DNA from 2 places in the Streptomyces sp. NPDC006544 genome. Region 2 is predicted to be linked to the other one. Evidence: riboswitches for the same ligand, from Rfam matches in the RefSeq annotation. Region 2 holds a riboswitch; the other holds the start of a gene.
What was found. Region 2 has a riboswitch for S-adenosylmethionine ahead of thrC (threonine synthase). Riboswitches for the same ligand answer to the same signal wherever they lie in the genome.
Positions count from the first base shown of each region.

Region 1: linked by a shared signal. The riboswitch ahead of ABZY44_RS15910 (aminotransferase class V-fold PLP-dependent enzyme) and the one ahead of thrC (threonine synthase) in region 2 are both predicted to bind S-adenosylmethionine.

Region 1 covers NZ_JBEXOV010000028.1:33,544-39,828, forward strand. Annotated here, with positions in the region: gene ABZY44_RS15885 (NlpC/P60 family protein) at 1-690, opposite strand, end outside; gene ABZY44_RS15890 (NYN domain-containing protein) at 943-2,307, opposite strand; gene ABZY44_RS15895 (hypothetical protein) at 2,348-2,587, opposite strand; gene ABZY44_RS15900 (rhomboid family intramembrane serine protease) at 2,728-3,450, shown strand; gene ABZY44_RS15905 (Lrp/AsnC ligand binding domain-containing protein) at 3,447-3,728, shown strand; gene ABZY44_RS15910 (aminotransferase class V-fold PLP-dependent enzyme) at 3,976-5,400, opposite strand; SAM riboswitch class IV at 5,624-5,740, opposite strand; gene trpD (anthranilate phosphoribosyltransferase) at 5,868-6,285, opposite strand, start outside.
Region 2 covers NZ_JBEXOV010000049.1:17,412-23,696, reverse strand. Annotated here, with positions in the region: gene groL (chaperonin GroEL) at 1-627, opposite strand, end outside; gene ABZY44_RS22305 (cold-shock protein) at 957-1,163, opposite strand; gene ABZY44_RS22300 (MoaD/ThiS family protein) at 1,588-1,866, opposite strand; gene thrC (threonine synthase) at 1,902-3,191, opposite strand; SAM riboswitch class I at 3,209-3,366, opposite strand; gene ABZY44_RS22290 (glucosyl-3-phosphoglycerate synthase) at 3,564-4,541, shown strand; gene ABZY44_RS22285 (trehalose-6-phosphate synthase) at 4,673-6,022, shown strand; gene otsB (trehalose-phosphatase) at 6,067-6,285, opposite strand, start outside.

The sequences.
Region 1 (6,285 bases), on a different contig from region 2:
GGCCCGGCCGGAGCCCTTGACGTTGCTGAGCTCGGCCTGCTCGGACGCGCTGCCGCCCGCCTTCTTGGCCTCCTCCTTGAGCTGCGCGCGCTCCTGCGCGGTCAGCGTGTTGAGGAGGGCCTGGGCCTCGGCGAGCTTGTCCGTCGAGATCTTCTTCTTCTCGGCCAGTTCCTTGCGGGTGGCGTCGAGGTCGGTGAGCTTGCCGGCGGCCTCCTGGCGCTGCTGCGCGAGGCTGCGCTGCTTGGCCTGGATCTTCTGGACCGCCTCGACCTGCTTGCCGCTCAACTGCTCCAGCGTGGAGGCCTTGTCGAGGTAGTTGTCGGGGTCGGCGGAGAGGAACAGCGCGAGGGACTGGTCCATGCCGCCGGTGCGGTACTGGGCGTTGGCCATCGAACCGAGGGTGCCGCGCAGGGTGTTGAGCTCGCCCTGGCCGCGGGCCACCTGGTCCTGGAGCTGGCCGATCTCCTTCTCGAGGCTGTCCTGGCGCGTCTGGGCGCCGTTGAGCTTCTCGGTGGCCTGCTCCGCCTCTTCGTAGAGGGCGTCGACCTTGCTCTTGACCTCGTCCTTGCTCGGCTTGGCCGGCGCCGCGTTGGCGGCCTGGCCCGAGAGGACCACGGCGGCGGCCGCGGTGACGGTGAGCACGGTCACGCGAGTGCGGGTCGGCTGCTTGGGTCGACGGTGGGACGCCACGAAGGCGAGCTCCTTCTTCCTAGAGCCGCCGAAGAACGCAGCTCGGCGACACCTCCGCTATCACCCCGAATGAGTGAACTACCGCACGAAGGTTTGACCTGACCCTAGTGACCCAGCTGTGATCAGTTCAAATCCTGCCGGGAAAAAAGTTGGCCCCCGACCAGCTTCTTTACCTACAGTGCACGCTGCGTGCAGACGACTTGACGGTCCGTCCCCCCGAACACATGCCAATTCCGGCATTCGGGCCAGCAGTTACGAAACGCGCGAAAGCCGCTTCAGAAGCAAGGCGGACGTCACCGGCCGCGCCCCGGCCTTCGCCACCCCGTCGGCGACCTCGCGGTCCGTGGAGACCACGACCACCGGCCGGCCCGGCGGCTCCGCGCGCACCAGCTGGCGGATCAGCTCGTCCGCCGTCACGCCCGCCTTCGAGAACAGCACCCGCACCCCGCGCGGCGGCGCGAGCAGCACCGGGGCCGCCAGCTCGGCCCCGTCGAAGACGCAGGTCATCTCGGCGCCCGTCTGCGCGGCGAGCATCGACAGCCCGCCCAGCAGCCGCAGCCGCTGCTTCTCCAGCGGCATCGTCGGATACCCGGTCTTGGTCACGTTGTAGCCGTCGACCACCAGATGGGCCTGAGGCAGCGCCAGCAGCTGGTCCAGCAGCGCCGGGTCGGTCTCCGACAGGGCGCGCGCCGCGATGTCCTTGGGGGTCATCCGGCCCGGTTCCACCGCCTCCACCGTGTCCGCGGGCCGGGTGGAGACCGGCGGCAGCGCCAGCTCGCGGCGCAGCCCCGCCGCGGCGTCCAGCACGGTGTCCAGCAGCAGCCGCAGCCGCATGTCCTCGATGCTGCGGCCCTCGCGGGTGGCCCGGCGCGAGGTCTCGAGCGCCGTCTCCACCTCCGCGAGGCGGGACCTGAGCCGCCGGGTCTCGCTCTCGGCGGCGGCGACCCGCGCGGCCGCGTCGCCGCGGATCCCGTCGATCTCGGCGTTGATCTTGCGCAGGGCGGCGTCGCCCCGCTTCACGTCGCTGAGGGCGCTGCGCAGTTTGCGCTGAAGCGATTCCGCTTCCTTGCGGGCCGTCTCCAGCTCCGCCCGCACCTGGTCGCCGCCGGCCCGCTGCAGTTCCCGTACGTGGGCCAGCTCCTCGCGGAGCCGGTCCCTCTCGCGACGGCTCTCCTCGCCGATCCGCTCGGCGTCGGCGCGCTGCGCCTCCTCGCCCGCGGCGGCCACCAGCTTGACCCAGCCGGCCGGTCGCAGGACGTACGCGGCGGCCGCCACGTCCAGCGGATCGGCGGCGGCGGGCGGGGCGCCCGACTCCAGCGCCCCGGCCAGGTCGGTGTGCGCCTCGCGGAACTTCTCGGCGACCCGGCCCCGGAAGACGGGGTCGCCCTCCACGGCCGCGGCCATGGCGGTGCCGGCGAACTTGGCGCGCCGGGTCGGGGTGAAACGGGCGTACTGGCGCAGCTGCGCCGGCAGGTCCGCGACCGTCAGACCGCCGAAGGCGTCCGACACGAGCGCGACGACCCGGCGCCGCACGCCTTCCGGCAGCGGGCGGTCGAGCACCTCGGCGGCGTCGTCGGCCGCGTCGGCCGGCTCAGCACCGCTTGCTGGCTCCACAATCCGTCACCCCTACCGTCATTCACCTGCGGGCGGGGCTCCCTCAGGAGTCCGCGCCCGGCCTGTCCACGAGCTCGATCTGGTCCACCGCGTTGCACCAGCGGCAGCGCACCGACTCGATGGTCTCATTGACCACCTCGCGCTCCTCGACCTTGGGCTCCCCGGCGAGGTCCAGGTGGACGTACTCCACGACCTTCGACGAGCGGGTGACGTCGAAGCGCGTGAGGTTGCCGCACAGGGTGCAGCGCCACCGGGTGGTGTCGGTCGGCTGGGGAACCGTCATCGGGCCGTTCTCTCCTTCTGTCTTTTACGCGAACGTACGTACGGAGGCGGGTGCGGGCGCGCACACGCGGACGTGCGTAGCTCGTAACCCTACGGCCTGCCGCGCCCGCGGGTGGGCCCGGCTGGGTCATGCTCGATCACATGATCGTGAAGTGGCAGGCCGTACGCGAGGCCGCGCGGGGCCCGGTGATCACCCACACGCTGATCGCCGGCTGCTGCCTGGTGTTCCTGCTGAGCCCCGCGTCGGGGCTGAACCCGGTCTACGGGACGGGCGAGCGGCTGCTGGAGACGGGCACCGCGTACTTCCGGCGCTGGGGCGTGGTGCCCGACGAGCTGTTCGCCGGCTCCGGCCGGGCCCTGCTGACCCCGCTGACGGCCCTGTTCGTCCACGGCAGCTGGCTGCACCTGATGGGCAACCTGCTCTTCCTCCACGTCTTCGGCGCGATGACGGAGCGGCGCATGGGCCGGGCGAATTTCCTCTGCTTCTACGTCTGTACGGGCTACCTGGCCCTGGCGGCGTACGCGGCGGCCAACGCCTCCTCGGACCAGACCCTGGTCGGCGCGTCCGGGGCGATCTCGGCGGTCCTGGGCGCCTTCCTGTGCCTCTTTCCCGGGGCCCGGGTGACGAGTCTGTTCCCGTTCCTGTTCTTCCTCCCGCTGCGCTTCCCGGCGTGGATCGTCCTGCTGTTCTGGTTCGCCCTGCAGTGGTTCGCGGCGCAGCGGGCGGAAAGCGGCCCGGGAGTCGCCTATCTGGCGCACGTGGTGGGCTTCTCCGTGGGCTTCCTCTACGCGTGGGTGCGGTACCGGCGTGGGACTAGAGTGAGGCGACCTGTGACTGCCGGCGAGGGAGACAGCCAACCGTGATCACCGCGATCGTGCTCATCAAGACCAGCGTGGACCGGATCCCCGAGATCGCCGAGGCCATCGCGGCGCTGGAGAACGTCAGCGAGGTCTACTCCGTCACCGGTACGTACGACCTGATCGCGCTGGTGCGCGTGGCCCGTCACGAGGCGCTGGCCGATGTCATCCCGGGCCGCATCAGCAAGATCCCGGGCGTGGAGGGCACGGACACGCACGTGGCGTTCCGTACCTACTCCCAGCACGACCTGGAAGCGGCGTTCGCGATCGGCCTGGACGCGTAGGGCCTGGCCGGCCGGGACGGGGACGGGCCGGCCAGGCCCCCGGCCCCGTCCTGGCCGGCGGCAGGTGTCCGTGTTCGCCGTGTACAGCGGCCCGGGGACGCCGCGCCAGTCCCGCTGCTCCCACCCGTCGGGGGCCGGCAGGGACCAGTCCCGGCCGACGAGGACGCCCTGCCACAAGGGCAGCGGCTCGCCGAGCATGGCGCGGAGCGTCGGTACCGGGTCCCCGTACGTCATGATCCGCAGCCTGTCAGACGGCCGGGACGCAGCGGCCCTCTTCGGTGCGGTACTGCCACTTCGCGCCGTCCGCCACGAGCTCCTTGACGGCGCGGACGAACCGCTCGACGTGTTCGTCGGGGGTGCCGGCGCCGAAGCTGACGCGGATCGCGTTCAGCGAGCGCTCCCCCGGCGCCGTCTCCGGGGCTCCGCACTCGCCCTGGGCCTGCGGCTCGCTGCCGAGCAGGGTGCGCACCAGCGGGTGGGCGCAGAACAGGCCGTCGCGGACGCCGATGCCGTACTCGGCGGAGAGCGCGGCCGCGAAGTGGGAGCTGTTCCAGCCGTCCACCACGAAGGAGATGACGCCCACGCGGGGGGCGCCGTCGCCGAAGAGGGACAGGACGCGGACCGCGGGGACCTCGGCGAGACCCGCGCGGACCCTGGCGATGAGCTGCCGTTCGCGGGCCACCAGGTTCTCGAAGCCGGCCTCGTTCAGCGCCTTGCAGGCGGAGGCGATGGAATACACGCCGATGACGTTCGGGGAGCCGGCCTCGTGGCGCGCGGCCGTGGTGTGCCACTCGACGTCCACGCCGCCGTCCTCGCGGCGGGCGACCTTGCGGGAGGCTCCGCCGCCGGCGAGGTACGGCTCGGCCTCCTGGAGCCAGTCCGCGCGGCCGGCGAGCACGCCCGAGCCGAAGGGCGCGTAGAGCTTGTGACCGGAGAAGGCCACCCAGTCCACGTCGAGCTCCCGCACGGAGACGGGGTGGTGCGGGGCCAGCTGGGCGGCGTCCAGGACGATGCGCGCGCCGTGCGCGTGGGCGGCGGCGGCGAGTTCCTTCACCGGCCACAGCTCACCGGTGACGTTGGACGCGCCGGTGACGCACACGAGGGCGGGGCCGTAGGGGTCGCGGTCGGCGAGCGCCCGCTCCAGGGTGGCGACGGCCTCGTCCGGGGTGCGCGGGGCGTTGAGGTAGGTGACCCGCGCGTTCGTCCAGGGCAGCAGCGAGGCGTGGTGCTCGGTCTCGAAGACGAAGACCTGGCAGCCTGCCGGGATCACGGCGGCGAGCAGGTTGAGGGAGTCGGTGGTGGACCGGGTGAAGACCACCTGGTCGCCGGGGCGGCAGTCGAGGAACTCGGCGACCGTGACCCGGCTCTGCTCGAACAGGTCGGTGGAGAGCTGCGAGAGGTAGCCGGCGCCGCGGTGCACGCTGCCGTAGTACGGGGCGTACGCGGCCACGTCGTCCCAGACGCGCTGCAGGGCGGGGGTACTCGCCGCGTAGTCGAGGGCGGCGTAGGTGACCTCGCCGCCGGTGACGAGGGGGACGGTCACCTCACGGCCGAGGACCGCCAGCGGCTCGGCACAGGCGGGGTCGACGGAGACGGAGACGGCGACGTCGGCCGTGGCGGTGGCGGTGGCGGTGGCGGACTTCAGAGCAGCGGAGTTCAGGGCAGCGGACATGGCGGAATCTCCCGGCAGGCAGGTCTGAATGGCTTCGGTGTGCCCGTACGCGGGTACGACTCGGCTCGGCGGCCGGGGACCGGGGTACGGGAAGTCCTCGGACGGCTCCGGGTGCACGGAAGTGACCCTTGGTCCGAGGGTGGAAGAGGGGGCTGAGTCGCCCTATCGCATTCGCTTGCTCACGGAAACGCTCCTCGAGAGACCAGGACCCCTGGTGTCGAGGGATCCGCGCTTGCCGTAGGCCTTGCTGCCTACGACCTGGTCATCACCCGGGGCACCCCGCCACGGAAGGAGGGTTGCCGGACAGCAAGCCGGGGCCTAAACGCTGTCACTCGTGACCTGTTCAGCATCCTGCCACACGATCCCCCCGGCGCGGGACCCCGGTCCGAATGGCGGACCGGGGCCGTGGCGCGAAACGATCAGTCGGAATCAGGCGCTCCGGGGGGCCCGGAGCCACCGGACCGCTCCTACGCGTTGCTCGCCGCCACCCAGCGCTCCAGCGCCGCCAGCGCCGCACCCGAGTCGACCGACTGGGCCGCACGGGCGACTCCGGCCGCGAGCTGCTCCTCCAAGGTGCCCGTACCCGGGTCCAGTGCCACCAGGGCCGCCGCCGAGTTCAGCAGGACCGCGTCGCGGACCGGTCCGGTCTCCCCGGCCAGCAGGCGGCGGGCCACGTCCGCGTTGAACGCGGGGTCCCCGCCGCCCAGCGCGGACACGTCCACCAGGGAGATGCCCACGTCGCGCGGGTCGAAGGACTGCTCGGAGACCTTCCCGTCGCGCACCCACCACACCCGTGAGGTGGCGGTCGTGGTCAGCTCGTCCAGACCGTCGTCACCGCGGAACACCAGCGCGGACGAGCCCCGCTCGGCGAGCACGCCCGCCACG
Region 2 (6,285 bases):
CATGCGCTCCATGTCGGTGGCGAAGTACGCCGAGATGTAGCCCTTGTCGAAGCGCATGCCCTCGGTGAGCTCGAGCTCGAGCCCGAAGGTCTGCGACTCCTCGACCGTGATGACGCCTTCCTTGCCGACCTTGTCCATGGCCTCGGCGATGAGCTCGCCGATCTGGGTGTCGGCGGCGGAGATGGAGGCCGTCGAAGCGATCTGCTCCTTGGTCTCCACGTCCTTGGCCTGCGACAGCAGGGCGGCGGAGACGGCCTCGACGGCCTTCTCGATACCGCGCTTGAGGGCCATCGGGTTCGCACCGGCGGCCACGTTGCGCAGGCCCTCGCGGACGAGCGCCTGGGCGAGAACGGTGGCGGTGGTCGTACCGTCGCCGGCGACGTCGTCCGTCTTCTTGGCGACTTCCTTGACCAGCTCGGCGCCGATCTTCTCGTACGGGTCCTCGAGCTCGATCTCCTTGGCGATGGAGACACCATCGTTGGTGATCGTGGGGGCGCCCCACTTCTTCTCAAGGACGACGTTGCGACCCTTGGGGCCAAGGGTGACCTTGACGGCGTCGGCGAGCTGGTTCATGCCTCGCTCGAGACCGCGCCGGGCCTCCTCGTTGAACGCAATGATCTTGGCCATCTGAAGTGGTCCTCCCGGACAGCGGTGGATTGCTCCCGGACCGCGCCCGCGCCCGCGACGGACGGCCTGAGTGCCCGGCGGTTCCTTCCCGCCGGACCCTGCGGGCCTCACCGACCCGGTCCTCGAATATCAGCACTCTCACCTGGAGAGTGCTAACGCCAATGATTAGCACTCGGCACCCCCGAGTGCAAGCGGCTTCGGGCAACCCGGGATGAACACCCGGGCCTCGCAAGGGCTCGGAGCCCCCGCGCAGCACGAGGGGCCCGCATCCCGTGTCCAGGATGTGGGCCCCTCGTATACGTGCGTGTCGGTGGTCGGTCGCGCCCGGACTAGCCGACGGCGAGCTTGACCATGTCCGCCTGCGGACCCTTCTGGCCCTGCGAGATCTCGAACTCGACCCGCTGACCCTCTTCAAGGGTGCGGTACCCGTCCATCTGGATGGCGCTGTAGTGGACGAACACATCCGCACCACCGTCGACCGCGATGAAGCCGTAGCCCTTCTCCGCGTTGAACCACTTGACGGTGCCCTGAGCCATGCCTAACTCCCCTATTACTGGCCCTTGCGCAGGACCGCACTTCGCGGTCCCGGGTCAGAACTTGCGCCGGAACGCCTCGACCGGGGCTGAATGTATCCGCACCGCTGCTGTCTGCAACAGGTCATTCCGACGAGAATTCTGGACACGGCAAAAGATTGAAATAGGGTGAAAACCAGGAATATTCCAGGGCAACTCGGGCCGGACAAACCGCGCCAACACCCCATAGCGCGCACGCATGTTGACTCAATGTCAACCCTTCCGCGGCCCGCTCATATGCGGCGGGCAAGAGCAGCGGCGGGGACTTCCCCAAGCCTACCGCGCCCAATCAAGCAGAATTGCCCCCTCCGTTTATTAACGGAGGGGGCAATTCAGGGTCGTGCGTGCGGGGCGCGCGCCCGCCGGACCGATCGGAGGGCCCGAGAGGTCAGCAGCCGCCCGCGACGGCCGGGATGATCGAGACGCCGGCGCCGTCCGGCGTGGACGCCTGCAGCCCGCCCTCGAAGCGCACGTCGTCGTCGTTGACGTAGACGTTCACGAAGCGGCGCAGCTTGCCCTGGTCGTCCAGGACGCGGGCGGCGATGCCCGGGTGGCTCTTCTCCAGGGACTCGATGACCTCGGCGAGGGTCGCGCCCTCGGCGGGGACCTCGGCCTTGCCGCCGGTGTAGGTGCGCAGGATGGTGGGGATGCGGACGTTGACGCTCATGGCGCTACTGCCTTTCCGGTGTGCAGGGAGGGAGATCAGGCCAGGTTGGCGGCGCGGAACGCTTCCAGGCTCGGACGGATGGTGGCGGTCTGCCCGCTGTCGGCGGCCACCGCCTCCAGGGTCTTGAGTCCGTCGCCGGTGTTCAGGACCACCGTGGTCAGCGTCGGGTCGAGCTGGCCGTTCTCGATGAGCTTCTTGGTCACGCCGACGGTCACGCCGCCCGCGGTCTCGGCGAAGATGCCCTCGGTCTGCGCGAGGATCTTGATGGCCTCGACGACCTGCTCGTCGTTGACGTCCTCGACGAAGCCGCCGGTGCGGCGCGCGATGTCCAGGACGTACGGGCCGTCCGCCGGGTTGCCGATGGCCAGCGACTTGGCGATGGTGTTCGGCTTCTGCGGGCGCACGACCTCGTGACCGGCCTTGAAGGCCGTCGAGACGGGCGAGCAGCCCTCGGCCTGGGCGCCGAAGATCTTGTACGGCTTGTCCTCGACGAGGCCGAGCTTGATCAGCTCCTGCAGACCCTTGTCGATCTTCGTGAGCTGCGACCCGGACGCGATCGGGATGACGATCTGGTCGGGCAGCCGCCAGCCGAGCTGCTCGCAGATCTCGTAGGCCAGGGTCTTGGAGCCCTCGCCGTAGTACGGCCGCAGGTTGACGTTGACGAAGCCCCAGCCCTCGCCCAGCGGGTCGCCGATGAGCTCCGAGCAGAAGCGGTTGACGTCGTCGTAGTTGCCCTCGATGCCGACCAGTTCGCCGCCGTAGACACCGGCCATGACGACCTTGCCCTGCTCCAGGTCGTGCGGGATGAAGACGCAGGAGCGGAAACCGGCGCGGGCCGCCGCGGCGCCGACGGCGCCGGCCAGGTTGCCGGTGGAGGAGCAGGAGAGCGTGGTGAAGCCGAACGCGCGGGCGGCCTCGACGGCGATGGCCACGACGCGGTCCTTGAAGGAGTGCGTCGGGTTGCCGGAGTCGTCCTTGACGTAGAGCTCGCCGGTCACCCCCAGCTCCTTGGCCAGGTTGCGCGCGTCCACGAGCTTGGTGAAGCCCGGGTTCAGGCTCGGCTTGGAGGCCACGTCCGCCGGGACGGGCAGCAGCGGCGCGTAGCGCCAGATGTTCTGGGGGCCGGCCTCGATCGCGGCGCGCAGCGCCTCGGGATCACCGAGGGGCAGGTCGTACGCGACTTCGAGCGGGCCGAAGCACTCCGCGCAGGCGAAGATCGGGCCGAGCGCGAAGCGGGTGCCGCACTCGCGACAGGAGAGGCCGTTGGCGGGACCGAGATCGACGGTGGCGCCGGGAGCGGAGGTTTCGGCAGTCTGTGCAGCCATGATGGCGAGGCCCTTTCTCCTCATCTTCCCCATGACGAACGTCGCCATGAGACGGAATTGGCACCTTCCCTAGCCGGGGACCTCGACCGATCTGCCGCGTAGGCGATCGCGAGAACCGACTGGAGGGTTGCCGGGGCTTCAACGGGCCGTGTCCCTCTGCCCCTCTGGATGAGCGGTATGGCACCAGGCGACACGCTCTGCGGCGCGCCTGGGCGTTTGTGCGCGAGGCCCCCCGGCATGCGGTGGGCCTTCGCGTTGTTCAAGACTGTAACCGAAGGCCCGGATGGTTGAGACAGCCGTCCGAACCGCGAGATGGATCACAATTCGGCTGAAAATGCCGGTGCTCCACCGACCGAAAGAGGAGTCCCGAAGGTGCTGGAAGAGGTGGAGCGCTGGCTTGCCGCCCGCTCCTGGTCCGCCGCCGACCGACCGCTCGACCAGCTGCTTTCCGCCAAACGGGCAGCCGGCACGACGGTCAGCGTGGTGCTGCCCGCGCTCGACGAGGAGGCCACGGTCGGGGCCATCGTCGAGGTGATCCGGCGCGATCTGATGGACGGGACGGGCACGCCGCTGGTCGACGACCTGGTCGTGATCGACTCGGGCTCCACCGATCGTACGTCCGAGGTCGCGGCCGAGGCCGGAGCCCGGGTGGTGCACCGTGACGAGATCCTGCCCCGGCTGCCGGCCCTGCCCGGGAAGGGCGAGGTGCTGTGGCGCTCGCTGCTGGTCACCAGCGGGGACGTCGTCTGTTTCGTGGACGCCGACCTGCGGGACTTCTCGGCCTCCTTCGTGTCCGGGACGGTGGGCCCGCTGCTGACCGATCCGGAGGTCCACTTCGTCAAGGCGATGTACGACCGCCCGCTGGGCCCGGAGTTCGGCGGGCTCGCCGCGGCCGGGACCCACGGCCAGGGCGGCCGGGTCACCGAGCTGGTCGCCCGCCCCCTCCTCAACCTGCACTGGCCCCAGCTGGCGGGCTTCGTCCAGCCGCTGGGCGGCGAGTACGCCGTGCGCCGCGACCTGCTGGAGCGGCTGCCGTTCCCCGTCGGGTACGGCGTCGAGCTGGGCCTGCTGGTGGACGCCCTGCACACGGTCGGCCTGGACGCGCTGGGCCAGGTGGACGTGGGCGTACGGCTCCACCGCCACCAGGACGGCCAGGCGCTGGGCCGGATGGCCGCGGCCATCTACCGGACGGCGCTGCTGCGGCTCTCGCGCGGCCACCTCGTACGGCCGGAGCTCACGCAGTTCGAGCGCGGACCGGACGGCTTCGTCCCGCACACCTACGCCGTGGACACCGAGGAGCGGCCGCCGATGCGGGACATGGAGGAGTACGCGCGCCGTCGCGTGGCGTGAGCGGCGCCCCCGGGGATCCCGGCGTCCGCGCCCGCGCCCGGGGCGGCCCCTGCGGCGTGGTCTTCGTCTCGGTACGCCGGACGCGCGGGCACCGACGTTTGATCGCGCACGGGTCGGGCTAGGTTCGCCGCATGGCTTCCCAGGTTCTCGTCGCCGCGAATCGCGGCCCGCTCTCGTACGCCCTCGCCCCGGACGGCACGCTCGGCGCCCGCCGCGGCGGGGGCGGCCTCGTCTCCGGTCTCTCCACCGCCCTCGCGGAACAGCCGGGCGCACTGTGGATCTGCGCCGCGCTCTCGGACGCCGACCGGGAGGCGGTACGGCGGGGCGTGGCCGAGCCGGGCGTGCGGATGCTCGACATCGACCCGGCGGTGTACGACGACGCGTACAACGGCATCGCGAACTCGGTGCTGTGGTTCCTGCACCACCACCTGTACGACGTCCCGCGCGAGCCGGTCTTCGACGCGGAGTTCCGGCGGCGCTGGCAGTCGTACGTCACCTACAACGAGGCCTTCGCCCGGGCCCTGGCCGAGGAGGCCGCCGAGGGCGCGAAGGTCCTGATCCAGGACTACCACCTGGCGCTCGCCCCCGGACTGCTGCGCGAGCTCCGGCCGGACCTGAGGATCGGCCACTTCACCCACACCCCGTGGGCCTCGCCGGACTATCTGGGGCTACTCCCCGCCGACATCCGCGAGCAGCTGCTGCGGGGCATGCTCGGAGCGGACCTGGTGGGCTTCCACACCGACGCCTGGGCCCGGGAGTTCACCGCCTCGGCGGGGGCGGGGGCCCCGGTGGCGGTGTTCCCGCTGGGCGTGGACGGGGACGAGCTGCGCTCGCTCGCGCACCGGCCCGAGGTGAACGACAAGCTGGCGGCGCTGCGCGCGGAGGTCGGAGGCCTGAAGACGATCGTCCGGGTGGACCGGACGGAGCTGTCGAAGAACATCCTGCGCGGCCTGCTGGCGTACCGGGAGCTGCTGACCACCCACCCCGAGTGGCGCGGCCGGGTGGTCCACCTGGCCTCCGCCTATCCCTCGCGGCAGGACCTGGCGGTGTACCGCGCGTACACGCAGGACGTGAGGGAGCTCGCGGCCTCGCTCAACGCGGAGTTCGGCACGCCGGACTGGCAGCCGGTGCTCGTCTCGGTGCAGGACGACTTCGCGCGTTCGCTGGCGGCCTACCGGCTGGCGGACGTGGCGCTGGTCAATCCGGTCCGGGACGGGATGAACCTGGTGGCGAAGGAGATCCCGGTCGTCTCGGACGCGGGATGCGCGCTGGTGCTGTCGACGGGGGCGGGGGCGTACGAGGAGCTCCGCGGGGACGCGCTGACGCTGAACCCGTACGACGTCACGGAGACGGCGGAGGCGTTGCACGCGGCGCTGTCGATGCCGCAGGAGGAGCGGGCGGAGCGCACGAAGCGCCTGGCCGCGGCCGCCACGGCCCTTCCCCCGGCCCCCTGGTTCCGCGCCCAGCTGGACCGCCTGTAGCTCCGGCCCGGGCAGGGCCCCGCCGGGCCCTGCCTAGTGCCGTGTCAGGAGGGCCCGATGGCCGCGGCCAGGGCGGCGAGGAACGCCACGACCTCCGCCGGCCCCGACAAGGTCAGATCCGCCCGCGCCGACAGCTCCGGCACCTCGGCCGAGCCGCTGCACACGAGCAGCCCCGGTACGCCTCCCGCGCGCAGCTTCTCGACCGCCGAGAACGCCGCGAGGTCCCCCAGGTCGTCCCCGGCGTACACCACGCACTGCGCCCC